DNA from 2 places in the Acidaminobacter sp. QWL-03 genome. Region 1 is predicted to be linked to the other one. Evidence: a T-box and tRNA genes for the amino acid it is inferred to sense, from the RefSeq annotation. Region 1 holds a T-box; the other holds one or more tRNA genes.
The links. A T-box is a leader RNA that pairs with one kind of tRNA and senses whether it is charged. The one in region 1 lies ahead of ileS (isoleucine--tRNA ligase), so its partner is inferred to be a tRNA-Ile.
Positions count from the first base shown of each region.

Region 1 (14,673 bases):
GTTTTTTTGATGAAAAAATCTCACTTGACCTTTACAAATATGATAGAGTATGAAGATGGAAGTGTTCAGATCCAAACAGAAGATGGTATAAAGGGCAGTTTTGGCGAAGTTGAAAATGTTGAGCGCAGGTTCAATAATTTTGTCGTGATTTATGAAAATCTAAAAGAGAAAGGCACTTCGACTGGGCTGATTGATGTCAGTACGGAAGGCCTTCCAACATTTAAACCGTTTGATCAATAGGAGGTCAACCCGCGTGAAAATCGGAAAAGATCAGCTGATGATTGGTTTGATCTGTATTGTTCTCGGCATTTTTGTGGCCATACAGTTTAAAACAGTACAAAAAAATGTACTCCAGGGCTTAAGTCCAATCCAAAAGTCCACACAGCTTGTGACAGAGCTTACAAAATTGAAAAATGAGCGGGATTTGCTTCAGAGCGAAGTCGAGACCTTGGATGCCCGGCTGAAAGAAATCGAAGAAACGGAATCCAGGGGCAGTGTCCTCATTAAAAACTTGAATGAAGACCTCAACAAGTATAAAGCGTTATCAGGCCTCGTGGATGTCGCGGGCCAGGGCATTGAGGTTTTGATAGACAATCCTCAGAGGTCCATTGATTCGGCTTACGAATCCAATCTGGTTTATGATTATGAACTGATCTTATCCATGGTCAATGAACTGAATGCGGCAGGCGCTGAAGCTATAAGCATTAATGACCAAAGAGTGCTCAGCACCACTGAAATCAGAGCAGCAGGGGAGAATATCAATGTCAACAAAATCCCCCAGAATCTTCCTCTCGTCATCCGGGCGATTGGGAACAACGTCACGCTTGAAAATGCCATCACCAATAGAATGGGTATTGTTTCTGAGCTCAGGGACCGGAAATATGTCGTAGAAGTAAAACGCATGGAGAAAGTCACTATATTGAAATACGCGGGCGCAGTTGAGTTTCGCTATGCCAATATTGTTCAGCAGTAAGCAGATGGGGGAAGTCCGGTGAAAGTGAATCGCAGTAAAGCCATAATTATGATGCTGATGATCACGCTGGGAATTCTGATCGCGCTTCAGCTGAAGGTCACCAACCTCGGATTTAAATACGTTCAGATTTCAGATCTTGACGGACTTCAAAGAACCATCGAAAAGGAAAAAGCAGAAATTGAGCGTTTGGTGGCACTAAAGAATCAATTGCTTCAAAAGTCGGAGCAATATGAAGCAGCTCAAGATCCGAATGTGTCCTTTGAGTCGGTGCTGATGGAAGAAATCAGACTTTATAAAGCCTTTTCCGGGTATGCGCCGCTGGCTGGCCCCGGTGTCGTAATTATCGTCTCAGATGGTGAAAGAGACTTACAGGAAGGTGAGGATCCGAACACACTCATAGTACACGACTATGACATCAGAGCGCTGATCGACGATTTAAGAAATGCCGGTGCTGAAGCCATCGCCATTAATAACCAAAGAATTCTGCTGGGAAAGACCGAACTCTATTGCACGGGTCCTACCATACTGATCAATAACCAGGTTTTCGCTCAGCCTTACGTTATAACTGCCATAGGCAACAGAGATCGGCTGATAGAAGTGGCTGAGGGACCAAGCGGTTATGCCGGATTGCTGCGGCAGATTGGACTTTACGTTGAGGTTAATTCCAGCATCAATGTCAAAATTCCAGCCTATACGGAATTTAAAAATCCCCTTTATTTGAACCTGTTGGAGGAAATCAAACCATGATCATCGCTGTCATTGGAATTATTGTCGGACTCGGTATTGGTTACCTGATACCATTGTCAGTTACAACCAGCTTTGCAATTTATTTTTCTGTCGCCATTCTGGCAGCGATCGACTCCGTGTTTGGTGCCATTCGGACATCAAGGGATGGAACCTTTGACATGGTGATCTTTGTCAGCGGTTTTTTCACCAACGCCATACTCGCAGCGTTTCTCGCCTATATAGGTGATAATTTAGGCGTGCCAATTTATTATGCTGCCGTATTTGCCTTCGGTGTGAGGTTGTTTAATAACCTGGCGATCATACGCAGGGATATCATTACCAGTTATCGGCAGAAAATGACAAAAAATACGTGAAAAAGGTATCAAATTTGATTAAAGATATTCTTATGTACAATATGTTGTGGTATTATTAAATTAATATTTAGCGAAAACACAAGATGAATGACATAGAATAGACGAGGGGGCTAAATAGTGTTGGAATTTGATATCGATATGGAACAATTTGCCCAGATTAAGGTCGTCGGCGTCGGCGGCGGCGGCAGCAATGCTGTCAATCGTATGATTGAGGCTAGCCTGAAGGGTGTTCAGTTTATAGCCATAAATACGGATAAGCAAGCACTCTATAATTCAAGAGCAGAATATAAAATTCAGATTGGTGAAAAACTGACCAGGGGCCTCGGCGCTGGCGCAAACCCAGAAATTGGCAGCAAGGCGGCGGAAGAGAGCCGTGATGATGTCTATCAGGCGCTTCAAGGGGCGGATATGGTCTTTATCACTGCTGGCATGGGCGGCGGCACTGGTACGGGTGCAGCTCCAATCATTGCTGAAATTGCAAAAGAAATGGGAATCTTAACGGTTGGAGTAGTCACCAAACCGTTTACATTTGAAGGCAAGCGCCGCATGACCCACGCCGAGCGAGGCATTGATGAGCTCAGAAAACGTGTGGATACCTTGGTCACAATTCCAAATGACCGACTCCTCGAGGTTGTGGATAAGCGGACTTCCATAGTCGAAGCGTTTAAAATTGCGGATGACGTACTTAAACAAGGTGTTCAGGGGATCACGGATTTGATAGCGATTCCTGGCCTTGTCAATTTGGATTTCGCCGACGTTAAAACGATCATGTTTGAACGCGGACTCGCGCATATGGGCGTTGGTCGCGCCAGCGGCGACAACAGGGCCGTTGAGGCTGCCAAACAGGCGATTCACAGCCCGCTCCTGGAAACGACGATCAATGGCGCAAAGAGCGTTCTTTTAAACATTACAGGCGGTCCTAGCCTGGGACTTTTGGAAATTAATGAAGCGGCTGAAATTGTCGCCAGAGAAGCGGATGAAGATGCGAATATAATCTTTGGCGCGGTGATTGATGAAACTATCAAGGACGAGATTAGAATAACGGTTATTGCAACTGGATTTGAAGATGTCATTAAAAAGGCAGCTCAGGAAATCAAGGCAGAACCGGCTGTCGTCCAGGAAGAAGCACCTGCGGTAGTTGAAACACCAGTGGTTCAGGAAGCTGCTGTGCCAGTTCAGAACGTAGTAAAGAGCTCCGGCGGCAATGAATCCGGAGAATTTGAAATTCCACCGTTTTTAAGAAAAAGAAGGTAACGAGTCGACTGAAAACCATTGAGCCTTCAGTCTGGGACCACCTGTTCTCAGGTGGTCTTTTGTTAGTAGGGGGAGAGCGTACTTGAATTGTCCATATTGTGGTGACAGTGAAACAAAGGTCATTGATACACGCCCTGCGGATGAGGGCGCGTCGATCCGGAGAAGACGTGAATGTACCCAGTGCAGGAACCGCTTTACAACCTATGAAAAAATTGAAGAAGTACCGCTTGTCGTCGTCAAAAAAGACACGACCAGGGAATCCTTCAACCGAAACAAACTTCTGGGCGGCATTATCAGGGCGTGTGAAAAACGGCCTGTGTCCATGGAGCAGATTGAACATTTGGTGGATTGGATTGAGAAAAAACTCCAGAATACTCTGGATCGGGAAGTGTCGTCACAAGCTATCGGGGAGCTGGTGATGCTCAAACTGAAAGAGTTGGACGAAGTAGCTTATGTCCGGTTTGCGTCAGTCTACAGACAGTTCAAAGATATAAATACTTTCGTAGACGAATTAACCAAACTCTTAAACGAAAAAAAGCGCCCCGGGCAGTGAGGACTTAAAATGTCAAATATAACGTTTCAATCATTGGAAAAATTTCCAGAGCTGATAGCCGGGATGACAACGCGTCATGGCGGCGTCAGCGAAGGTATCTTTGAAAGCAACAATATGGGGATATTGGCGAACGAACCTGATGACAAGGCCATTGTAAATATGAGAGCCATGATCCGCGCATTGCCGGTTCGTCCGTGGAAGGTAGCAGTGACCAGGCAGGTTCACGGCACGCGTTATGCTGTACTGGGCCAGGAGCCGCCTGAATCGAGCTTTGAGCCTGATTTTTCAGTTTTTCCGGAAACTGACATTCTGATGACGAATGAGCCCGGCGTGCTGCTGATCACCTTTTACGGGGATTGTGTACCCATCCTCGTTTATGATCCGCAGCATAAAGCTGTCGGACTCTGCCACAGCGGTTGGAAAGGGACTTCTCTTCGCGCCGCTGAGGCGCTGGTCAAGGGTATGATCAAGGAATATGGAAGCCGCCCGGAAGCCTTAAGTGCCGTTGTTATGCCGGCTGCTGGCGTATGCTGCTATGAAGTTGGCTTTGATGTTTCCAGCCTCTTTGAGGCTTATCCGGAGCATTTGGTGCCTTTTGGCAACAAGCATAAGATTGACTTAAAGGGGATCAATGCGGAAAATCTGATATCTTGCGGGATCCCTGCAGAGGCCATAGAAGTATCTCCGCTATGTACTCTATGTGACGACAGATTCTTTTCGAATAGAAGAGATGGCGGCCATACCGGCAGGATGGCCGCGTTTGCGTGCCTCAATGAGCACAATGAGGTGATCGAGTGAGCAAGGATCGTGGACATATCATTTCCAAAGTAGAAGCTGGTTCCATTGCTGAGGAACTTGAAATTGAGGCAGGCGACCGCTTGTTGAGCATTAATGGCAAAGAAATCAGGGACGTCCTGGATTTTTTGTTTTACTCCGGGGATGATGAGATTGAAATTGAAGTCATGAAACCTGATGGCGAGGTCTGGGCACTCGAAATAGAAAAGGACTTTTATGAAGAGATAGGCATTGAATTCGGTAACCCAATTCTGGATGATGCCAAGCACTGTCATAATAACTGTATCTTCTGCTTTATCGATCAGTTGCCAAAAGGCATGCGCCAGTCCCTTTATTTCAAGGATGACGATTCCAGACTTTCTTTTTTGCAGGGGAACTATGTTACTCTGACGAATGTCAAAGACCAGGATCTTGACAGAATGATAGACTATCAGCTGAGTCCGGTAAATGTCTCCATCCACACAACCAATCCGGAGCTGCGGCAACAAATGCTGAACAATCGGTTCGCGGGGGATATTTTGAGCAGGCTAAAAAGGCTGACCGACAACAGAATAGAAGTCAATGGGCAGATTGTGCTCGTTCCCGGCGTCAATGACGGTACAGAGCTCGACAGAACACTGGGCGATCTTTCGAAGATGGGTCCCAACCTGGTCAGCGTCGCCGCAGTGCCGGTGGGCATGACGAAGTTCAGGGAAGGCCTTGCGCTATTAACCCTCTACGATCAAAAGTCGGCATCCGACCTCATCGATCAGGTCACTCAGTGGCAGGTCAAATTTCTCGAGCAACGAGGCAGCAGATTTATTCATCTGTCAGACGAGTTCTATCTGACAGCAAAGCGGGAAGTGCCGGCTTATGAAGCTTACGAGGGCTTCAGGCAACTCGAAAATGGCGTCGGTTTAATCCGGAAATTTGGCACCGAAGTCTTAAGTGCCCTTGAGCATCTTCCGTCAAAGCCTGACAAAGATAGTGCAAATGCGTTTTTGCCGATGGTCACGGTAGATCTGGTGACCGGTACCTTAGCCGGTGACTTTATGGCCAGCTTGGCAGAAGCCGTCATGAAGCGTCTGCCCAATTTGGAGCTCAGGATACATCCCATCGTCAATCGCTTTTTTGGCGACACCATTACGGTGGCGGGACTGGTGACCGGAGCGGATCTCTATGAAACGCTGAAGTCGAAACAAAATCTCAAATGGGTGCTGATGCCGGAAGCCATGCTGAAGTCGGAGGAAACAGTATTTTTGGACGACTGGTCTGTAGCTGGCTTGAGTGAAAAGCTTGAAGCCGAAGTGATACCTGTCAAAGTGGAAGGGCAAGCATTGATCGATCAACTGATCGATCTGATTCAGAAGGCATCCACTTAAGCCTTGTGGAAACAAAAATTCAGGAGTGAACAAAATGAGAAAGCCAATTGTTGCTGTTGTTGGTCGACCTAACGTAGGCAAGTCAACATTTTTTAATAAGGTAGCAGGAAAGAGAATTTCCATTGTCGAGGATACACCAGGCGTCACCAGAGACAGAATCTACGTCGATGCCGAATGGCTCGACTACAGATTCACCATGATCGATACCGGGGGCATTGAGCCGGATTCGAAAGATATCATTTTATCGCAGATGCGCGAGCAGGCGCAGATTGCCATTGATACTGCAGACGTCATACTCTTCATGATCGACGGTAAAGCATCTTATACCACAGGGGATGAAGAAATTGCCCTCATGCTCCAAAGGGCAGGGAAACCTGTCATTCTAACAGTCAACAAAGTGGACAATGCGCTGCCAAATGAGTTTTACTATGATTATTACAATTTAGGACTCGGCGAGCCGTTCCTCATTTCTGCCATCAATGTCCTGGGACTCGGAGATTTGTTGGATGAAATCGTCAAGCATTTTCCAAAACCATCGGAAGAAGAAGGGGAAGATGAAACGATCCACGTTGCGGTCATTGGAAAGCCAAACGCAGGGAAATCCTCACTGATCAACAGTATTTTGGGAGAGCAGCGCGTCATCGTCAGCGACATTGCCGGTACGACCCGGGATGCCATTGATACCCCTTTCGAATACGGCGAAGATCAGTATGTCTTTATCGACACCGCAGGCATTCGAAGAAAAAGCCGTGTCAATGAAAGCATTGAAAAATACAGTATTTTGAGAGCGCTGACAGCGATTGAGCGGGCGGACGTCTGCCTCTTGGTTCTGGATGCCACAGAAGGTGTGACTGAACAAGACAAAAAGATTGCCGGGTATGCCCATGAAGCCGGCAAAGGCGTCGTTATTGTCGTCAACAAGTGGGATCTGATTGAGAAGGATAACTACACATTCAACCAATTCGAAAAATTGGTGCGCAATGAGCTGGCGTATATGCAGTACGCGCCAATCCTTTTCGTCTCAGCGGTCACGAAGCAGAGACTGTTTAAATTGCTCGACACGATCAAGCACGTTTCAACTGAGTGCGCCAAGCGCATTTCGACCGGCATGCTGAACGACGTCCTCAACGAGGCTGTTATGCTGACTCAGCCGCCGTCGGATAAAGGCAAGCGCCTTAAGATCTATTATATGACTCAAGCCTCTGTCAAACCACCGACTTTCATCCTGTTTGTGAACGACCAGGAGCTGGCCCATTTTTCTTACGTCCGCTATATTGAAAACTTCCTGAGAAAGAATTTCGACTTTATTGGAACGCCAATACGTTTTATCGTCAGGGAGAAGAAGGAAGTGAAATCTTGAAGATTGCGGTTTTAGGAACCGGCAGCTGGGGCACAGCGCTGGTCAAAGTGCTGCTTGACAATGGTCAGGAAGTAGCGTTTTGGGGTCGCGACCCTCAGCAGATCGAATCCATAGGAAAAACAAAGCACAACGCGAAATACCTTAAGGGCGTTGAGCTCAGCGGCAATTTGACGGTGACCTCGGAGTTGAAACAGGCGATCTCTGGGGCTGAGATCATTGTGATCGCTGTCGCCTCTCAGGCTGTTCGAAGTCTGCTGACACAAATTGACGCCAAACTGGTCTCCAAGGATGCCATTTTTGTCAATGTGTCAAAAGGGATCGAACTCGGGACACATCAGAGGATCTCTGAAATAGTTCTGTCTTTTTTCCCGAACAACAGGTACGTCGTGCTCTCGGGGCCTTCTCATGCAGAGGAGGTCTCCGCAGGGATTCCCACTACCCTGGTGTCATCTTCCATCAGCAGGGCTGCGGCTGAACAGGTGCAGGACGTGTTTTCGAGCGGACTGCTCCGCGTATATACCAATCCTGATGTCGTCGGTGTTGAACTTGGCGGTGCGCTGAAGAATATTATCGCACTGGGAGCGGGCATCAGCGATGGCCTTGGATTTGGTGACAATTCCAAAGCGGCGCTGATGACCCGGGGCATTGCTGAAATTGCAAGGCTTGGGCGCTCACTCGGCGCGAGCAGTGCTACGTTTCAAGGACTCAGCGGCATTGGTGACCTGATTGTCACATGTACCAGCCTGCACAGCAGAAACCGAAGATTTGGCATGCTGATTGGACAAGGTATAGCAGTTGATCAGGCGCTGGAAGAGATCCAAATGGTCGTCGAAGGCTACTATACCATCCATTCTGCTTATGAACTCTCTCAGATTGAAGGGGTGGAAATGCCTATCACAAGAGAGCTTTACAGAATCCTTTATGAAGGCGAAGATGCCAGAGACTCTGTAAAGCGGCTCATGCTGAGGGGTAAAAAACACGAACTCGAAGAGGCAGCTGAAGCCCTTAAGATTTGGGATGTGCCTGGCTTATAGAACTGTATAACTTTACAGACCTGCTCACTTCTTTTACAATAGGAATGAGTTATAGTATGGATCAAGGAGGGACATGGCATGCTTGATCATTTGACCGCGCTGCTGATTGCTTTGCTGATGCTGTCCGTGATGGGATACCTTATGTCTGCCCTTAAAGAAACAATGGACTTTAAAAGGGCAGTGGTTCGATTCAAGAGCCGCAAGGTCACTCAAAGCCTGATTGATCAGTATGATGTGAAGATTTTTAAACTTGGCGGCAGACGCGTCAATATTGGAGATGAAGTCAGAATTGTGCTTGAGAATGAAGAGCAGCTGAAGGGCTGCATACTCGGCGCCAGAAAAAAACTGAACTCTCTGGCTTTGATTACAGAGCTCGATGAAATCGTCGAATTGAATATCAGGCAAATCAGGAAGTTGAAAATTGTGACCAAATATGGCCGATTGTTTTGATGCAGACAAATAAAATGGTCAAGAACAGGAGAGGGTGAAATGAGAATCAAACATTATGGGCGTTTTTTTATGTCCATGCTGATTCTGGTGCTGGCCCTGTCTGCGGTTGGGATGATGATTTACCGCACCTGGTTCCTTAAAGACACTGCGTATGAAGTGACCTATGATACACTCGACATTGATAAGACCTACGCTTCTGTGATTTTCAGGAGGGAAACCCTGGTAAGAAGCAACGTGGGCGGCAGTGCAGCTTATGCGGCTGAGGACGGATCGAGGATAAAACGCGGTGAAAAGATTATGGAAATTCAGAGTGATGGACAGACCGCCGCGGCATCAGTCGAAGAAGAACCGCTGACCTCAATTAAAATTGACGAAATGCTGACTGGTGATATTGACAATCTCAATAAAGAAATTGAACAACTGAAAGATGCGATCCATGAGGAAGCTGCCCTGCAAAACTTTGTGCGCGTCGCGGAACTGCGTAAGGATCTGATGCTGAAGCTCGACAAGAAGGTCAAATTACTTGACGATAAGAGCCTTTTGCGAAAAGGCGCATCCTCATTTAAACAAGCCTATGTAGGATCTATGGAAGCAGTTGAGGGTGAGCTGGTTGAGTTTTTCAGTCAGGATGCAGGCATTGTCTCCTACGAGACAGATGGCTTGGAACAGACGCTGACAATTGAAAATCTGTACACCATTGATTATGGGAAATTAATGAGCGGGTTGCCGCCGGTGATGAAGGACTTAACCACAGCGCTGGTTGTACCCGGCAGTATTGTTTACAGATTGATCGATCCTTCTGCCTGGTTTATTGCCGCACAAATAGAGAAAGAAGAAATTGACCTATATGAAAAAGACAAAGTGCTGGATGTTGAATTTGATGGGACCAAGATTGTTGGCTCCGTTGCGGATGTGTTTGAGAGCGGCGGAAAAGGGATTCTGGTGATCAAAATCAACGAGCTCCATCCGGCTTTTTATACGAAGCGATATGTGGAGGTACGAATTGTCAGAGAGAATTTTCAAGGTCTAAAAGTATTGAAATCTTCCATTGTCACCCTTGATGGCACCACTGGTGTATTCGTTCTCGACATTGATCACCGGGCGATCTTCAGGCCGGTTAAAATCCTCGGCTATAATGAGGACTATGCCATCGTCAAGGACGGGTATCTGACATCGACCGCAGAGAACGGCTCTGAACGTGTCAAGACACTTGAAGTTCGCAATTTGGTGTTGATAGATCCAACCGGCGTCAAGTCGGGTGATAAATTTGAACAGAGGTGAAAGTAATGATGACAACGGAGACGCTGCAGGATCATCTGAAGCATGTTGAGTCTCGGATTCGCGAGGCGGCGATCCGATCCGGTAGGGCACCTGAGGCTATTCAGCTGGTCGCCGTTACAAAGACTCAAAGTGTTGAGACTTTGGAAAAGGCTTATTTGGCCGGTGTAAGAACTATCGGAGAAAACCGGGTCCAGGAACTGTTAGCCAAATGGCCGAGCTTCGAGGATCGCTTTGAGTGGCATATTATTGGTCATTTACAGACGAATAAAGTCAAATACATCATAGACAAAGTTGCGCTGATCCACTCCGTTGACAGTTTGAAGCTCGCTCAGGAAATATCGAGGCAGGCCGCCAAAATTGGCAAGGTCATGCCGGTATTGATCCAGGTGAATCCTGCTGAGGAAGAGACAAAATTTGGTCTTTCAAGCAGTGAAGTCGAGTTGCTGGTCAGGGAAGCTGCCTTGCTGCCCGGAATCAAAATTCAAGGCCTTATGACCATTGCGCCTTTTGTTGAAGATGAAGGGCTGCTCAGACAAGTATTCAGTGAAATGCGCCGGATCTTCGAACATTTAAAGGAGTCTTCTATCCAAGGTGTTGAGATGAAGTTTCTTTCTATGGGGATGACTCATGATTTTGAGATTGCCATAGAGGAAGGTGCGACAATGGTGCGCATTGGATCGGGTTTATTTGGTGAAAGACAGTAGTGAGGGCTGAAATGCCTTTTGTGGCAATAGGTGACCTAAAGTGACCATCGGCAAAGAACAGCACTGCAATTTGAGAAAGGGGCGCTAACCCATGGCAGAAAAATTTATTGACAAAGTCAGAAGCATGATGGGATTTGAGACTTCTCAGGATGAGGAAGTGTATGAGGAAGACTTTGCGGAGGATGATGACGTGTATGATCGGAGTTATGCCGGTGCAACCGGAAATTATTCTAATCCGAATAAGGTTGTCAATCTTCACAAAAGTCAAAGTATGAAAGTCGTGTTATATCAGCCAAGAGATTTTGAGGATACGCGTGCTGTCATTGACAGCCTTAAGACAAAAAAACCGGTAATTCTGAACATCGAAGAACTCGACCCTGAACTTGCCAGGAAAATTTTCGATTTTTGCAGCGGTGCGCTGTACGCCATTGATGGGCACATTCAGAAGGTGTCAAGGGGAATCTTTATCCTGGCACCCAGCAATGTGGATATTTCAGGGGATGTACGAGGCGAACTGGAAAATAAAGGCGTTTTCGCATGGTCAACACGAAAAGACAGCTTCTAAAAGCAGGAGGAATTAAATGTATTTGTTTAAGACAACCATGATTTATTTTTTAAACCTGGTAGTATTTTTAATTTTGATTCGAGCGGTGCTCAGCTGGTTTATCAGAGATCTGCGAAATCCCATCGCTGCGTTTGTATACCAGGTGACAGAGCCGTTGCTCTCTCCGTTCAGACAGATTATTCAGCGACTTGGCTACAACGGCATGATCGACTTTTCGCCAATCCTGCTGATTATAACTGTACAGCTGCTGTCCAGTTTTATCATTGGCTTATGATGGACCGAACGAAGTGGCTGGAAGGTGCACGAGAGGACTCGACGCGCGCTCAAATGGCAAAAGTTTATGACCAGCTGTCTCAGTGTCAGCGCCAGAATAGACCGGTTTTCACGGATTTTGTCAATCCGGTGGTCCAGGATTTGTGCAAGTCTCACTTCGCCGCTTCAAAAGACAAGGATTTGCCTGTAATGCGCTTTGAAGGCGGACACCCTGGCTATGAATCCTGTGTCATAGGATTCTATCCGCTGGGTGATCCTTTTGAACTTCACCCAGTGCCTATGGTGCTGCTCGAGATCAGCGCGCTTGAAGCGACAGCGGTTTGGTCCCACAGGGATCTGCTTGGAAGTCTTCTCGGGCTGGGACTCGCCAGGGAGAAGTTTGGAGACTTAAGAATTGGGGAGAAGGCCGCTTTTGTTTTCGTGCTGGAAAAACTGGCGCCCTTTGTCATAAATACACTGGCGCGCGTCTCAAGAGATCCGGTCAGCGTCAGGGAAGTCCTTTGGTCAGAATTTCCTGCAGAGGATGCGGGCGGTGAGCTGCTGTTCAGGACTGTAAAGTCGCCGCGGCTCGATGCTGTTATTGCAGTGGGGTTTGACCTGTCAAGGAGTCAGGCACAGAAGCTCGTGGAAGCGGAGCGTGTCAAGGTGAACCACAGACCTGAAAACAGGCCGGATAAGTCCGTTCCGGAGGATGCTGTGATTTCCGTACGAGGGTATGGACGTTTAGTACTTGCGGCGAACCTTGGCAATTCTAAAAAAGACAGGACCAAGATGCAGCTCAAGCGTTTTTGTTGAGGGCAGCTGTTGTCTGCCTTTTGTCACTTGATAGCTTTGCGCCCAAGGTGCTCGCTGTGGGTTTCAACAAATGTGGTTGACGCTCAAAAGAAATTGTAATATAATTTTGCAGTGTATACAGCGATGAAGGGAAGAGTATTTCAGATGTTGCGTCTCGAGAGAGCCGGTAAAGGGTGGAAACCGGTGGCCATGCTGAAGGAAAATCGCCCCTGAGCTTCCGTGTGAGCCTGTGACCAGGCAAGCGTCGGACGTACAAACCGCGTTAAGGTTTTTGAGTGGTGTCTCTTTTTTTTACGGAGACTCAAGCTGGGTGGTACCGCGATTGATGATCGTCCCTGGGCATGTTTGCTCAGGTTTTTTTTGTTTCTTAAGTCCGGCTGATTGTCGGAACTACTTGAATAGGGGTGTAGATGCGTGGGTTATCCTGAATTGTCGAAGAAACCAGTTTCCGAAACGGAAAAAGTATTACGAGGTCATTGGGACCAGATTGATTTGCTGCATCAGAGTGTCAACAGTCGTGAAGGCAGACCAGGCTTTGTCTTTTATGATGGACCGCCAACCGCAAATGGACGTCCCGGCATTCACCATGTCCTGGCACGCGCGTTGAAGGATTCAATTTGCCGCTATAAGACCATGCAAGGCTATCAAGTCAAGCGAAAAGCCGGCTGGGATACCCATGGCCTTCCGGTGGAAATTGAGGTGGAAAAGCGTCTGAACCTCAACAACAAGCTGGAAATCGAGTCTTATGGCATTGAAAACTTCAACCATCAATGTCGTGAGTCTGTGTTTGAGTATGAAAGTGTGTGGCGGGATCAGACCGAGCGCATGGCCTATTTGATCGATCTTGAAAATCCGTATATTACCCTTGACAATGATTATATCGAAACCGAGTGGTGGATCCTGGATCAGTTCTTTAAACAGGGGTATATCTATGAAGGCCACAAAATTCTCCCTTATTGCGCACGCTGCGGCACCGGACTGGCATCCCACGAGGTCGCGCAGGGTTATCAGGAAATCAAGACTGCCACAGTCTACGTTAAATTTAAGCGTAAAGACGCGGACGAGTACTTCCTCGTTTGGACGACGACGCCTTGGACGCTGGCTTCCAATGTCGCTTTAACTGTCAGTGCAAAAGAGGTCTATGTCAAAGTCAGACAAAATGATGAGATCTACTATGTCGCTAAGGCATTGGCACCTGCTGTGCTTGGCAAAGAGTATGAAGTCCTCGAGGAAATGGACGGCAAATCCCTTGAGTTTGTTGAATACGAGCAGCTCATGCCCTTTGTCAAAGCAGAAAAGAAGGCGTTTTTCGTCACTTTGGCGGATTACGTCACGACGGATGATGGTACGGGCATAGTTCATACTGCGCCTGCCTTTGGCGAAGACGACTACAATACCGGCGTTCGTTACAACTTGCCGGTTCTGCAGCCGGTCAACGAAGATGGAAAATATACCGAAACACCATGGGTAGGCAAATTTGTCATGGATGCGGATCCGGAGATAATCGACTGGCTCAAGGAGACCGGGAAGCTTTACAAGCGTCAAACCATGGCTCATAACTACCCGCACTGCTGGCGCTGCAAAACCCCGCTCCTTTATTATGCAAAGCCAAGCTGGTATATTGAAATGACCAAATTCAGAGATCAGCTCATTGAGAATAACAATTCCGTCAACTGGCATCCTTCCTACGTGGGAGAAAAGCGCTTCGGCAATTGGCTGGAGAATGTCAATGACTGGGCGATTTCCCGCAGCCGTTACTGGGGGACACCGCTCAACATTTGGAGATGTGACGAATGCGGCCATACGACTTCAGTCGCTTCCAGACAAGAGCTGGTGGATCGTGCCAAGGAAGAGATCGGACTCGATATTGAGCTTCACCGCCCATATGTTGATGGCATTCACCTGACCTGCGACAAGTGTACCGGCAATATGACACGGGTTACAGATGTCATAGACTGCTGGTTTGACAGTGGTGCGATGCCATTTGCCCAACATCACTGGCCTTTTGAGAACAAGGAGAATTTTGATCAGCTGTTCCCTGCTGATTTCATCTGTGAGGGTATTGATCAGACGCGCGGATGGTTCTATTCGCTGCTTGCCATTTCTACCTTCGTCATGGGGAAAGCACCTTACAAGAACGTCTTGGTCAACGACCTGATCCTGGATAAAGAGGGC
Region 1 is NZ_CM178752.1:726,015-740,687, forward strand. It holds gene AC4PHM_RS03210 (cell division protein FtsQ/DivIB) at 1-240, shown strand, start outside; gene AC4PHM_RS03215 (DUF881 domain-containing protein) at 254-973, shown strand; gene AC4PHM_RS03220 (DUF881 domain-containing protein) at 992-1,720, shown strand; gene AC4PHM_RS03225 (small basic family protein) at 1,717-2,073, shown strand; gene ftsZ (cell division protein FtsZ) at 2,191-3,327, shown strand; gene nrdR (transcriptional regulator NrdR) at 3,410-3,880, shown strand; gene AC4PHM_RS03240 (purine nucleoside phosphorylase YfiH/LACC1 family protein) at 3,890-4,678, shown strand; gene AC4PHM_RS03245 (DUF512 domain-containing protein) at 4,675-6,036, shown strand; gene der (ribosome biogenesis GTPase Der) at 6,071-7,396, shown strand; gene AC4PHM_RS03255 (NAD(P)H-dependent glycerol-3-phosphate dehydrogenase) at 7,393-8,430, shown strand; gene AC4PHM_RS03260 (hypothetical protein) at 8,509-8,880, shown strand; gene AC4PHM_RS03265 (biotin/lipoyl attachment domain-containing protein) at 8,920-10,161, shown strand; gene AC4PHM_RS03270 (YggS family pyridoxal phosphate-dependent enzyme) at 10,167-10,865, shown strand; gene AC4PHM_RS03275 (cell division protein SepF) at 10,957-11,430, shown strand; gene AC4PHM_RS03280 (YggT family protein) at 11,447-11,704, shown strand; gene AC4PHM_RS03285 (YlmH/Sll1252 family protein) at 11,758-12,498, shown strand; T-box leader at 12,613-12,838, shown strand; gene ileS (isoleucine--tRNA ligase) at 12,913-14,673, shown strand, end outside.

Region 2 (14,673 bases), 1.5 Mb from region 1:
CTCAATTTCCTCTTCTATTTCGTCAGAGAGCTTGAATCCTTCAGAGTTAAAAAATTTGATGCCATTATATTCTGCCGGGTTATGTGACGCAGAGATCATAACGCCGGAATCCAGCTTCAAATGTCTGACTAAGTAAGCAATCGCCGGCGTTGGAACTACGCCCACTTTAATGACATCACAGCCTGCGGATAAGATTCCAGCTATCAAAGCCGACTCAAGCATATCGCCAGACACTCTGGGATCTTTGCCTATGATAAGCCTCGACTTCGCATGATGATTCTGCTTTGTGAGGACATAGGCTCCAACTCGTCCAAGCTTATAGGCAAGCTCATTGGTCAACTCCACATTTGCGATTCCTCTAACACCATCTGTACCAAATAGTTTTCCCATAAAACGCTCCTTACAGTTTTTTTAGTCCAAAGCTGCTGTCCCTGGCTTCAATAGCCTTCTTATAATCCTGATACTGATCAAATTCTCCAAGCGGTGTTCCGAACACAATTCGCTCAAGGCTTCCACGGACGCTGGAGAAGATGTCTTTGGTGCTGTTCCCAAAATCATCCGGATGATCGGCATAAAAGCGGTTGAGCATATTGAGGATGCCTCGCGCTTTTTGTCGGTCATAGGAACGGTCAAGGAGTTTTTCGATATCTCTGAGACTCTTTGTATTGATCTCAATATGCTCTTCTGCCTGTTCCAGAATCAACTTCATATAGCCAACCAGACACGCGTCACCTATGCAAGTACTGCAAGCGGCTTCACCCTTGCAAAGAAGCTCGACTTCGTTTCTGAGTGTTCCGGCAAAGATTTTGAGCGCCTCGGCCCTTCTTTGAAACTGTGTTTTCTCTATTGTGGCGAGTTTGCGTTGGAACGTAATTATTCTAAAGTAAGACAAGATGGCTATGCCAAGAATCAATGGCATCCAAAAACTCCACGTCCAGGCTGATGTCAGCGGGCTCACGAAGAGCTTCTGCAGGCCAAAGAACATGAACACTGCAAATGCACCCATTTTTAAATAGAGCTCTTTGATTTTGTCCCCAAGCTTAATCCCGACGAGAATGCCAATCAGACTCGTCAACACCATGCCCGTCACTGTCCCTGCCAAGATCACCAAAGGCCACTGAGCCCCTGCCGATAGTGTCAGCGCCGTCAGCTGTGTCTTATCACCAAGCTCACCTAAAAAAAACGCCAGAGAGACGGTCAGAACCGGACCATAGGCAGCCTTGACCTCCTCTTCCTCGGACTCTTCTGCTTGCAGAGACCAAAAGGCAAAAAAAACAAAGAGCAACCCTGCGACTAACTGCAGCCAATCCATGGGCAAATAGCGGCTGAGCAAAGTGCCAAAAGCTATGGCAAGGCCATGATTCAGCGCTGCACCCAACGCCACCCCTATCAGGATCTGGCGAATTTTAAACTTCGTGGCGAACGCCATGGACAAAATCTGAGTTTTGTCGCCCATTTCAGCTATGAAAATCAGCGCCGCCGCCTGAAAATACTCAGCAAACAAAAAAATTCCCCCAACGTTCATATTCACTAAACTTCATTATACCACAAATGCTGGAAAGGAAGAAGGGGCATTGGGTGCGGCCCCAGAATCCTTCTTATGTCCGTTGGCGCCGCCTTACATCCTGTATCATGTACCTTCGCCAATTTAAACAGCCCGGGGATCCCCGGGCTGCACACAACACAACTATTATGCTCTAAGTGACTTGATGAATGCCGCACCGCGCTCAAGGGCCTCTTTGTTGAGCGGTACCAAATGCGCTTTGCTTTCTCCGAATACCTTCTTAAAAGCCTCAAGAATGCTGCCAGTTTCAACAGGCTTCGCCAATTCGAGATAAGCGCCCAGCATCACCATGTTGGCAATTCTAGGATTTCCGAGTTCGTTGGCTATTTCATTTGCCGGTATATAGTAAGCGCGAACGTCCTCGCGCATGACCTTCTTTGTGATCAATGAGCTATTTACCAGGATCATGCCGCCCGCCTGAACGTGGCTCTCAAATTTGTCTAGAGAAGGCAAATTCATGACAATTGCAGCCGTGGCATCGTTGGTTATAACTGGTGAACCAATCATTTGCTCAGAGACGATCACATTGCAGTTTGCTGTACCGCCGCGCATTTCCGGACCGTAAGACGGAAGCCAGGAGACCTCTTTATTTTCAAGCATGCCTGCATAAGTCATAAGCTGGCCCATAGACATGACGCCCTGTCCTCCGAAACCTGCGCAAATTACTTTTTCGTTAATCATCCTACTTTGCCTCCTCTGGTTTTCTGAAGTTGCCAAGCGGATAGTAAGGAATCATGTTCGCCTGGAGCCATGCGAGGGAATCCACAGGTGTCATGCCCCAGTTTGTAGGGCAAGTTGACAGGACCTCAACAATTGAAAAACCTTTGCCTTCAATTTGACACTTGAAGGCTTCGAGGATCGCTTTCTTCGCTTTTCTGACGTTGGCAGGCGTATCCACAGAGACGCGCTCAACAAATGCAGCCCCGGGGATTGTGGCCATCATTTCAGCGACCTTGAGCGGAAATCCGCAGGTATCAGCGTCTCTGCCATAAGGCGAGGTGGTGGATTTTTGCCCGACCAGCGTTGTCGGTGCCATTTGTCCGCCCGTCATGCCATAAATAGCATTGTTGACAAAGATCGTGGTGATCTTTTCCCCGCGGTGTGCCGCGTGAATGATCTCCGCTGTGCCGATAGAAGCCAAATCGCCATCCCCCTGGTAAGTCCAAACGACATTATTAGGGTGAACGCGTTTTACTCCGGTCGCGACCGCAGGCGCCCTGCCATGGGAAGCCTGATGCATATCGCAGTTGAAATAGTCATAGGCAAGCGCAGAACAGCCGACTGGGCAAACCCCAATCGAGTCATCGAGAACGCCAAGTTCTTCAAGGGCTTCAGCGACTAGTCTGTGAATTATTCCATGAGTACATCCCGGACAGTAATGCGTCTGAACGTCTGTTAAACCACGCGTCTTCTGAAATACAACCGCCATTACTTGACACCTCCAAGCATTTCCTTGATCTTGTCTGCTATTGCATCCGGTTCAGGGATCATACCGCCAGCTCTGCCATAGAACTCTACCGGAAGTCTACAGCTGGTTGCCAGCTTAACGTCATCAATCATCTGTCCCATTGACATTTCAACGACCAGAAGACCTTTACAGGATTCAGGCAATGACTCAAATGCGCGATCTGGGAACGGCCACAGGGTTTGAGGCCGGATCAGGCCTACTTCAATCCCCTCTTTTTTAAGAGACTCTATAGCGTTCTTGGCTATGCGGGAGGTTGTACCATAGGCGACAATGACAAGTTGTGCTTTATCCATATTGTATAACTCAGCACGCGCCTCGTTTTCCTTGATAGCTTTATATTTTGCCTGCAGTTTCACATTGTGGTCTTCGAGCTTGGCAGGGTCGAGGAACAAGGAGTTGATGATATTCGGCCCACGCTTCCCTTTTGTACCATCCGTAGCCCAGGTTTTTTCAGCGAGTTCATATTTAGACACATAAGGTTTAAATTCAACCGGTTCCATCATTTGACCAATCATGCCGTCGCCCACAACCAATACCGGGTTCCTGTAGTAATCCGCAGCATCGAAGGCTTCCTGAACCATATCTACCATTTCCTGAAGGTTTGCCGGAGCATATACCAGCAGCTTATAATCACCGTTGCCGCCGCCGCGTGTCGACTGGTTGTAATCTGACTGAGCAGGCTGGATTCCGCCGAGACCAGGACCGCCGCGCATGATGTTGACTATGACGCAAGGCAGCTCCGCACCGGCGATATATGTAATCCCCTCTTGCTTCAGTGCGATGCCCGGAGAGGAAGACGATGTCATAACCCTCGCGCCCGCGCCGGAAGCCCCATATACCATATTGATAGCCGCAACTTCGCTTTCAGCTTGAACAAAAACTCCGCCAGCCTTCGGCAATTCTCTGGACATATATTCAGGCACTTCATTCTGCGGTGTGATCGGATAGCCGAAGAAATATCTGCAGCCCGCATTAATAGCCGCCGCTCCGATTGCTTCGTTGCCCTTCATCAAAACTTTTGCCATGATGGATCCCTCCTTGGTAGATTAGACCATTTCCCTCTCAACAGTAATGACCAGATCCGGACAAATCGTTGCACAATTCGCGCACCCTATACATTTATCCATCTCTGCCACAGATGCCGGATAATAGCCCTTGACGTTGATTCTGGTTCGATCAAGTGCAATGATTTTGACAGGACAGACTTCAACACACAATCCACAGCCTTTGCAGATATTTTCGTTGAACTCTACGTGTCCTTTAGCTTTTGCCACGCTGATTCCTCCTCGTTATCCTGTTCCATTTAGCCTGCATATTGACCTACATCCAAGCTTCTCTCATGTATAGTTCAAGCGGTAAGATGGTCCCCGCCAAAGACTTGGGCAGTTGCTCTGCCACGGTCGCTATCGCGCTGACATATCGAATTGGCAGTCCGGTATACGCCGAAACCTCCAGGACCAACGCCTGACCATACATCACATCCTGAACAGTCGTTTCCCTCAACATGTGTGTATTGTTGATGAGTCCAGTGACCTTTGCGCCGATGGTCGCTTCAATCCCACCAATATGGTCCATAACACCCTGAAGATCTTTCGTCTGTTCACGATTTCTATTGATCACGCAATACATGTCATATTGTCCCGGTTTTAAGTGATGCCTGAATTGTGCGACCGCCCTCGCTCCAATCGAATCCCCTCCGACATCCAGTACCACATGCGTGCTTAAATTTTCGAGCGGCGCGAAAATTTCAGCTGAAATCATCGGGATATCAATATTCGCGTTGTGGCCCCTTGAACTGCTGATGACATGGATCCCATGCTGTTCCAGCATTTCTGCTTTCTCTCTGGATCTGAAGTAAGGATTGACAATGTCGAGATCCGCCAGCGAAGTCTTCAATCCAGCCTGGGACATTGCCAAAGCATAATTAACCGAGAACTCCGTCTTGCCGCTTCCATAATGACCAATGATGACCCGGATTCTGCGATCCGCCAGTAGAGCATTCTGCAATTCTGTCACATCCTTCACATTAAAGGTATTGCTTTGGCTCTTCTTCCCCATTCAGAATCCTCAGTGCGCCTTCAACAAGGGCCGTCATTTCGTCTTCACCAGGATATTTCTTAACTGGCGCTATGAATTGAACTCTCTTTTCGATCCAATTGACAAACCTTTTATCATAAGCAATTCCACCCGTGATGAGAATCGCATCCACCTCACCCTTCAGAACTGCTGCACAGCTTCCAATTTCCTTGGCCACCTGATAGGCCATAGCCTGATAAATCAGTTCCGCTTCCTGATCCCCTGCGTCAATGCGTTCAGAGACTTCCTTCGCATTATTGGTTCCCAGATAAGCGACCAGGCCGCCATTTCCTGTGATTCTTTTCTTAATTTCACTCTGAGTCATTTTTCCTGAAAAACAGAGTTTAATCAAGTCCCCAACCGGAAGACTGCCGGATCTTTCAGGCGAAAACGGTCCCTCTCCATCCAAAGCATTATTCACATCAATGACACGACCTTGTTTATGGGCGCCTACTGAAATCCCACCGCCAAGGTGCGCGACAATCAGGTTGAGCGAATGGTAGTCGCGGCCCATTTCCTTCGCCGCCCTGCGTGCAACGGCTTTCTGATTGAGCGCATGGAAGATTGAAATCCGCTTAATTTCAGGGATGCCAGAGATTCGCGCAATGTCGTCAAGTTCATCTACCACGACTGGATCCACTATATATGACGGAATGTTGAGCTTTGACGCAATTTCATAAGCCAAAACACCGCCGAGGTTTGAGGCATGCTCACCCAGGACGCCCTGCTTGAGATCCTGCAGCATATTGTCCGACACTAGGTAAGTGCCGCCTTCAATTGGTTTAAGAAGTCCGCCGCGGCCGACGACCGAGCTCAGTTTCGTTAAATTGATTTCCTTTTCATTTAATACATCGAGAATGACATTTTTTCTGAATTCATATTGGTCAAAAATGTGCGCGTATTTGGAAATTTCCTCATTTGAGTGTCGAAGTGTCGTTTCAAACAAGCACTTTTCATTTTCGAAAATGGCAATCTTTGTAGACGTTGAACCCGGATTGATTGCTAAAACTCTATAAGTTGACATCAAATCACCTCTATTTCAAAGCTGCCATCAACACACCCAGTGCGATGGAGTTTAATTTTGAATCATCATCATCCGCACGGGAAGTTAACACAACCGGGGCTTTCGCACCTACAATAATGCCGGCACTTCTTGCCCCTGCCAAGAATGTAAGTGCCTTGTACAAGACATTTCCGGCTTCAATGGTCGGACACATCAAAATATCGACTTTACCACCCATTGGATCCTTGATGCCTTTAATCCTTGCAGCCTCCTCAGAAACCGCATTGTCAAGCGCGAACGGACCACCCACTTTACAGCCTTTAATGATGCCCTCTTGATTCATTCTGACCAGTTCAGCCGCGTCTACCGTCGCAGGCATTTTGTCATTGACCTTTTCTTTGGCGCAAATCACACCCACATTTGGGAGCTCGATGTCCAGCGCTTTCGCAACATCCAATGAGTTTTCTATAATCATCCGCTTAGTCTCAACATCCGGCGCAATATTCATTGCGGCGTCGGTCACAAACAAAAGCCTTGGGAAATTCGGAACATCAAATACAGCCACATGGCTCAAAGCGTTGCCGGTTCGAAGCCCGACTTCTTTGTTCAAAACAGCTTTTAATATGATGGCAGTGTCCACCAGACCCTTCATGACAAGGTGAGCCTTACCACAGGATACCAGCTCTACCGCTCTCAAAGAAGCTTCCGCCAAATCCTGAATGTCTTCAATTTGATAATGCTTTAAATCAATGTTTTGTCGACTGGCTATAGCTTCAATTTCTGATTTGTTTCCAACGAGGATTGCCTCAGCGATTCCTGCTTTTCTGGCGTTTTCTACTGCCAGCAATACATCCTCATCCTGAGCACAGGCAACGGCCAAAGTTTTAGGTCCTCTCAGCTTCGCAGCCTCAATAACTTCATCAAAGTTTTTAATCACCTAGTTCACCTCGTTTTCATATAGTTTCGCAGTCTCAATATCATTCAAAACTCTGAGTGCACTTTCATTTAAGGCCGTCATTTCGTCCTCACCCGGCTTTATGACGACCGGTGCTATGAATTCCACATGGGAAGAGATTAAGTCTGTCAGGTACTTAGAATACGCCACACCACCCGTTAATAGGATTGCGTCCACACGTCCTTCAAGAACTGCGGCCATGGCGCCAATTTCTTTCGCGATTTGATAGCCCATGGCATCAAAAATCAATTTTGCCTGAAGATCACCCGCTTCAATACGCTTCATGACCTCTCGGGCGTCATTGGTACCCAGATAACCTACCAATCCCCCTTTACTGTTGATCTTTGTTTTCAATTCCTTTTCTGTATAGGCGCCTGAGAAACACATTTTAACTACATCCCCAACCGGCAAGGTACCTGCTCTCTCGGGTGAAAAAGGCCCCATTTCATTGGCATTATTGACATCTACAATTTTTCCCTTGGTCATAGGCGCGACAGAAATGCCCCCGCCAATGTGCACCACAATCAAGTTCATGTCTTTTAGGTCCTTCTCTTGCTCTTTCTCATATCGATGCGCAGTAGCCTTAATATTCAATGCGTGAACCAACGATTTGCGTTTTATTTCCGGTATTCCTGATATTCGAGCCACTTCATCAAATTCATCCACAGCGACCGGATCCGAAATATAGGCCTTAACGCCCGCTTTCTTCGCAATCAAGTCAGCAATCAGACCTCCTAGATTTGATGCGTGCTGTCCTTGAATTCCAATTTTAAGGTCTTCCATCATAGCCTCTGTGACTTCATAAATACCGCTTGGCATAGGCTTTAACAACCCGCCGCGGCCGATGACTGCTTTAAGGGCGTTAAGACTGTAACCCGAGTTTTGATACCAGGTAAGTATCAACTCCGTCCTAAAATCAAACTGATCTGCAATTTGTTCGTATTTTGACAACGCCTCAGCTGAGTGAGTCAAATTCTCTTGAATAATCAAATCATTCTCTTTAAAAACAGCAACTTTTGTCGAAGTAGATCCCGGATTAATTACTAATACGAATTCTTTTGTCAAACGCAGTACCTCCCCTTTGGCATACACAAATACAATACGCAATTCCCATGCCAAAAATTAATAAAAAGCCAGTTGGACCATACTTTTGAAAGTACTGGTATCCCTGGCTTTCAGGCATTACTCTAGTCTTATTTTTGCTCGTTAAATGTGCATTGCACACGAATGCAAATATTAGCATGCAACTTTTTGCAACATCTGATTTTAAGTGCAAGTTATTGCACTTGTCTCCTTTTGCTCCGTTCCCATTTTGCATTAAATCTGATATTTTTGGATCTTGTAATAAAGAGTTCTTAATGATATATCCAGCAGTTTGGCGGTGTGCTCACGATTGCCACCCGTTGCCTCGAGTGCTTCCGAGATCGCTTGCTTCTCTGCCTTTTCCACAATGTCTGACAATGTGGTCGTCTGAAAATTCGAGGCGATTTGAATTTCTTCCACTGCAGCCGAGTGAACATCCGGGCCAGAGAACTCAAGGTTTGGCAAATGACGCTTCAAAATTACAGTCTCTGTGATTTTCATATTAATCAATGCACGACCTATGAAATTCTCAAGTTCACGCACGTTCCCTGGCCAATCATAATCCAGCATCACTTTAATGGCTTCATTAGACAGATCGCTGACATTTCTTCCAAATTCCTGATTATATTTCACTATGAAAAATTCAGCAAGCTCCCTTACGTCTTCTTTATGATCCTTCAAGGGAGGGATCGAAATTGGGAATACATGAATCCTATAATATAAATCCTTCCTGAATCGCCCTTGCTCCACCGCTTTCTCCAAATCGAGGTTTGTAGCTGAAATCACTCTGACATCAATTGGAATGGCTTTTGTCCCACCAACTCGTACAATTTCTTTTTCCTGAAGGACCCGCAGAAGTTTTGTCTGCATGCTCAGGCTTATTTCACCAATTTCATCAAGAAATAGTGTCCCACCATGCGCGCGTTCAAACAGACCTTTCTTTCCACCTTTACTTGCACCAGTGAACGCGCCCTCATCATATCCAAATAATTCGCTCTCTAAAATTGTTTCGCTTATAGCAGCACAATTCACCCTCACAAATTGAGAATACCGTCGGTCACTCGCATTATGAATAGCGTGGGCAAACAATTCTTTTCCCGTCCCACTCTCACCCCGCAGAACAACTGTCGCAGGCGTAACCGCAGCGAGCTTCGCTTTTTCTATAGCATTCAGGATCGTACTATGCTTTCCCTTAATATCAGAAAACGTATATTTGGCTTCCAGATTCCGTATGAGTTGCTTTGCTTGATCGAGTTCCAATATCAGTCTGTTTATTTCTGACAGGTCATGAATTACTGCAACACTGCCGCGAAGTGCTTCCCCTACCATAATTGGAGCAGCTTCCACCAAAACCTCTTTTCGGTTGACACCCACTTTCAGTCGGGCGCCTTTCACGGCTTTACCTGTTGCCAAAACTTTTAAATGCACGCTTTCGCCCTCGCTGAAGTCGACAGTGCACATTTTTCCAATGACATCTTTACTCGTGTAGCCGGTAATATGCGTATAAGCCGGATTAATCATGACGCCGATGCCATTTTGATCCACCACCGAAATGGCATCTTGAGTTGAATTGAAGATCGCTTCAAGCATCCCACGGATTTCTTTCAGATTTGTAATTTCCTCAGCCAATTCTTGAACTTCAGTAATATCCCTGAAAACTGCAATCGCTCCAACAACCTCCCCACGTTCATTCATCACCGGCATCCGGTTTGTAATGATTGTGATATCGCCCAGCGGCTGCTTCTGATTCAACTCGCTTAACCCCGTTCTGAGAATCCAGGGTAAACGTGTATTCTCAATGATTTCATCAACCGGCTTTCCAATGGCATTTAAAGGATTCTTTTGAGTCAGCAAACCGGCCGCCTTATTGAATAATGTAATTCTGCCCACTCTATCTACCGCGATCATGGCATCGTGAGTGGAGTCGAGTATCATTTCAATTTCACGTTCCATGATTTTATTCATCACCTCCGGGTGACTCGAACCAACAGCGTATCAGGGGAAAGTTCCACTGAATCATGCGATCCCTCTGAAAAATATTTCAAAGGCAGCCGATGGTCACCTTCTTCCACACCATCCGCATCTACAGAAATTTTAAAATTCTCCTTGTTCAATCCTTCGATAACGCTCTCGACATCACGAACATAAGCTACATACACATTGCTCGCTGGACTGAGCACCTCATAAGCCATTTCAGGATCCAAATTATCAATAACGATTTCATCTGAATTGAATTCCAACGACCCTACCATTATGGGTTCAATATGGAACTTAATATTGATTGATTCTTCAGCAAAAGGCGCCGATACGCCCTCCGGCAACTTCAGGACGACTTCCCTTTCAAATGTTTCAGTCATACCTGATATATCAATCTCTTCCGTACTAACTTTCTCAATGGTTGAAATCAGAGCATCTTCGCCACGTATAGTCACCAGCGCTGGAAGAACTTCTGTCTTAACTAGTTTGTAGCCATTTGCCACCACTCCACGTAGCATGACCTCAACTGGAACATTGGAAAGTTTAAAAATTCCAAGTTGAACGGTTACGTAACTTCTGCCAAGCTCAACACCATTAACAGGATTGCCTTCCAGATCAATGGCTGTAACAGGGATTTCTTTAATCAATTGATCAGAAACCTCTGTAAGATCCAATTCACCACGGAGTGAAGAGATATTATTTACGAGACTTTCTGGCCCCTTGACCAGGATCTCTTCCGGTGCTATGGATAAATCACCGGTAGTGTAGTTCTCAGCAATGGTGCCCACATAATCTATCTTCACTTTTTTCGCAACTTCGACAATTCGATCCAATGAAATTTTAATTGAATTCATTGATAGACTTTCAATAGTAACATTGGCTACAAATATTTTTGAACTCAGCATAACATTATTCGTTCCCTTTTTAAAACCTTCAAGATCTGCAGTTACCAGCAGATCGTTTGATGTTACCTTTATGACCTCGCTGCGACGCCCTTTAAGCTTTACATCTACATAGAATTCTTTCTCGCCCATCATGACTAAACCTTCATTCTGTGCATTCTCTATATTCAATAACTCAACTTTAACGTCGGGAATAGTCTTGATCATTTCAGGATTTACCTGATCCATGACATAGAGCCAAAATAAAACAGCAAATAGGATTGCCAATAGTTTTGGGGTTATATTCCTCTGAAACTTGGAATATTTGGGGCTCTGTTTCCAACCATCAATTCTTTTTAATAAGTTCATGATTTAACCTCCAGCGCCGCTTCATAATAGCTGGCTGTTCTTCTTCAGAATATGCTTTCTTAATAACGCTGGTTAAAGTATTGGCGTCCAAGTATCGTGATAATTTCCCGTTCAGAGCGACAGAAATGGTGCCTGTTTCTTCTGACACTATGACTACCAAAGCATCCGACTGTTCAGCAATGCCCAGAGCAGCTCTATGGCGAGTTCCAAGCTCCTTGCTGATCGTTTGATTGGCAGACAGCGGCAAAAAGCAACCTGCTGCGAGAATCCTGTCCTTTCTGATTATAACGGAGCCGTCATGCAGAGGTGTGTTTGGAATAAATATATTAATTAAAAGTCCACTTGTGATCTCCGCATCAATTTTTACACCTGTCGAAGCGATTTCATTTAACCCTGTTTGTCTTTCCATTACAATTAAGGCACCAATCTGTTCTCTGGAAAGGCTGACAACTGCGCTTACAAGTTCATGAATAGTGCGGTTAAGGGCCTCCTCCTGCTCTTCGGCCATTTTGGCAAAGAATATTTTGTTCCTTCCAATATATTCTAACGCGCGTCTTAACTCAGGCTGGAAAACAATAATCAATGCGATTAGTCCCAGCGTCATAGTATTCAATAAAATAAAATGGACGACATACAATTTTGCCCATTCTGATAACTTCATGATGACCAGCAGTACTACCAAGCCTTTAATTAACTGTTCCGCCCTAGTCTCCCTTATTAACATAAATATTTTATAAAAAACATAGGCTACTATGGCAATATCTATAACGTCCATAATTCGCATGCTCGCGAATATATTGATGATTGAATCCATAAAGGGTCACCTCACTTTGTTTACATTACTTCTAGTATACAATAGTTTTAGCAACTTTCAAAAAAATAAAAAAAACTGGGACAAACCCAGTTTTAATAAATTGTGGTGCCCAGAGCCGGAATCGAACCAGCGACACGAGGATTTTCAGTCCTCTGCTCTACCGACTGAGCTATCTGGGCATATGGTGGGCCATCAGGGACTCGAACCCCGGACCTGCCGGTTATGAGCCGGATGCTCTAACCAATTGAGCTAATGGCCCACAATCTATGCATTTCGCAATGAAACGCATCTATTTAAAAATGGTGCGTCCGGAGGGATTCGAACCCCCGACCCACGGCTTAGAAGGCCGTTGCTCTATCCAACTGAGCTACGAACGCAAATGGAGCGGAAGACGAGATTCGAACTCGCGACCCTCGCCTTGGCAAGGCGATGCTCTACCTCTGAGCCACTTCCGCATAGGGTGTTACTTGGTGCGGGTGGAGGGACTTGAACCCCCACGTACTGGACACTAGATCCTAAGTCTAGCGCGTCTGCCAATTCCGCCACACCCGCATGTGCAGCATTATATTTCCTTAAATACTTTAAAAGGTACTTTGGTGGGGGCTACAGGACTTGAACCTGTGACCACCTGCACGTCAAGCAGGTGCTCTACCAGCTGAGCTAAGCTCCCATAATGTGAGAAAGTATTTTTTATTCTTCGTAGAAAAACCGTTTTTACCTCAGCGGCTAGTGCCCCGCATTCGCTAAAAAAACAACTTGGTGACCCCTAGGGGAATCGAACCCCTGTTACCGCCGTGAAAGGGCGGTGTCTTGACCGCTTGACCAAGGGGCCAAAATTTGATGGCTCCAAGGGTGGGGCTCGAACCCACAACCTACCGGTTAACAGCCGGTTGCTCCACCATTGAGCTACCTTGGAACGTGAGTTACCAGAAGTAACGTTTTAGCGTTTTAGCTGCAAATCTTGGAGTTTCTGATTGAAGACCGAAGTCTTCAATCAGATTCACCATTTACCCGGCGACGACTTACTCTCCCAGGGGGCTGCCCCCCAAGTACCATCAGCGATGAAAGGCTTAACTTCTGTGTTCGAGATGGGAACAGGTGTGGCCCTTTCTCTATAGTCACCAGGTTAGCGACGAGAGGCAGCACAGCTCTGCTGCGCGTTCGAGGAGCGGTTTTTCACCAAAGGTGAAAAAAACTTCCTTGATCTCTTGTCTCACATTGAAAGTATGATTCACACCTTCAAAACCGCATACGGAAGATTACTCTAATATCGATTTGTAAACCTTGATCAAGCCCTCGACCTATTAGTATCTGTCAGCTGAAAGCGTTACCGCTCTTACACCTCAGACCTATCAACCTGTTAGTCTATCAGGGGTCTTACTTCTTTCGAATGGGAAATCTCATCTTGAGGGGGGCTTCGCGCTTAGATGCCTTCAGCGCTTATCCCTGCCGCACATAGCTACTCGGCCGTGCTCCTGGCGGAACAACCGATACACCAGCGGTGCGTCCATCCCGGTCCTCTCGTACTAAGGACAGCGCCTCTCAAATTTCCTGCGCCCACAGCGGATAGGGACCGAACTGTCTCACGACGTTCTGAACCCAGCTCGCGTGCCTCTTTAATGGGCGAACAGCCCAACCCTTGGGACCTACTTCAGCCCCAGGATGAGACGAGCCGACATCGAGGTGCCAAACCTCCCCGTCGATGTGGACTCTTGGGGGAGATAAGCCTGTTATCCCCGGGGTAGCTTTTATCCGTTGAGCGACGGCCCTTCCATTCGGTACCGCCGGATCACTAAGTCCTACTTTCGTACTTGCTCGACTTGTCTGTCTCGCAATCAAGCTCCCTTTTGCCTTTGCACTCTTCGCGCGATTTCCAACCGCACTGAGGGAACCTTTGAGCGCCTCCGTTACATTTTGGGAGGCGACCGCCCCAGTCAAACTGCCCACCTGGCAGTGTCCCCAAGCCGGATCACGGCTTCGGGTTAGAACAGCGATATTGAAAGGGTGGTATCCCAACGTCGACTCCGCACAGACTGGCGTCCATGCCTCTTAGTCTCCCACCTATCCTGTACATCCAATACCAATGTTCAGTGCCAAGCTACAGTAAAGCTCCACGGGGTCTTTCCGTCCTGCTGCGGGTAATGGGCATCTTTACCCATACTACAATTTCACCGAGTCCATTGTTGAGACAGTGCCCAAATCGTTACGCCTTTCGTGCGGGTCGGAACTTACCCGACAAGGAATTTCGCTACCTTAGGACCGTTATAGTTACGGCCGCCGTTTACTGGGGCTTCAATTCAGTGCTTCGATCGCTCTGACACTTCCTCTTAACCTTCCAGCACCGGGCAGGCGTCAGCCCCTATACATCATCTTTCGATTTAGCAGAGACCTGTGTTTTTGTTAAACAGTCGCTTGGGCCTGTTTTCTGCGGCCCCAGTCGGCTTTGACACCGTCTGGGGCACCCCTTCTCCCGAAGTTACGGG
Region 2 is NZ_CM178752.1:2,200,957-2,215,629, forward strand. It holds gene glmM (phosphoglucosamine mutase) at 1-390, opposite strand, end outside; gene AC4PHM_RS10215 (TMEM165/GDT1 family protein) at 401-1,504, opposite strand; gene AC4PHM_RS10220 (2-oxoacid:ferredoxin oxidoreductase subunit gamma family protein) at 1,691-2,245, opposite strand; gene AC4PHM_RS10225 (thiamine pyrophosphate-dependent enzyme) at 2,247-2,993, opposite strand; gene AC4PHM_RS10230 (3-methyl-2-oxobutanoate dehydrogenase subunit VorB) at 2,993-4,057, opposite strand; gene AC4PHM_RS10235 (4Fe-4S dicluster domain-containing protein) at 4,079-4,306, opposite strand; gene AC4PHM_RS10240 (ATP-binding protein) at 4,353-5,090, opposite strand; gene buk (butyrate kinase) at 5,059-6,135, opposite strand; gene AC4PHM_RS10250 (phosphate butyryltransferase) at 6,143-7,045, opposite strand; gene buk (butyrate kinase) at 7,049-8,131, opposite strand; gene AC4PHM_RS10260 (sigma-54 interaction domain-containing protein) at 8,384-10,114, opposite strand; gene AC4PHM_RS10265 (CdaR family protein) at 10,114-11,376, opposite strand; gene cdaA (diadenylate cyclase CdaA) at 11,354-12,190, opposite strand; tRNA gene AC4PHM_RS10275 (tRNA-Phe) at 12,294-12,369, opposite strand; tRNA gene AC4PHM_RS10280 (tRNA-Ile) at 12,373-12,449, opposite strand; tRNA gene AC4PHM_RS10285 (tRNA-Arg) at 12,491-12,567, opposite strand; tRNA gene AC4PHM_RS10290 (tRNA-Gly) at 12,571-12,645, opposite strand; tRNA gene AC4PHM_RS10295 (tRNA-Leu) at 12,659-12,742, opposite strand; tRNA gene AC4PHM_RS10300 (tRNA-Val) at 12,785-12,860, opposite strand; tRNA gene AC4PHM_RS10305 (tRNA-Glu) at 12,948-13,022, opposite strand; tRNA gene AC4PHM_RS10310 (tRNA-Asn) at 13,032-13,106, opposite strand; rRNA gene rrf (5S ribosomal RNA) at 13,200-13,316, opposite strand; rRNA gene AC4PHM_RS10320 (23S ribosomal RNA) at 13,475-14,673, opposite strand, start outside.
Region 2: it has a tRNA-Ile gene. The T-box ahead of ileS (isoleucine--tRNA ligase) is inferred to sense a tRNA for this amino acid. The anticodon was not compared.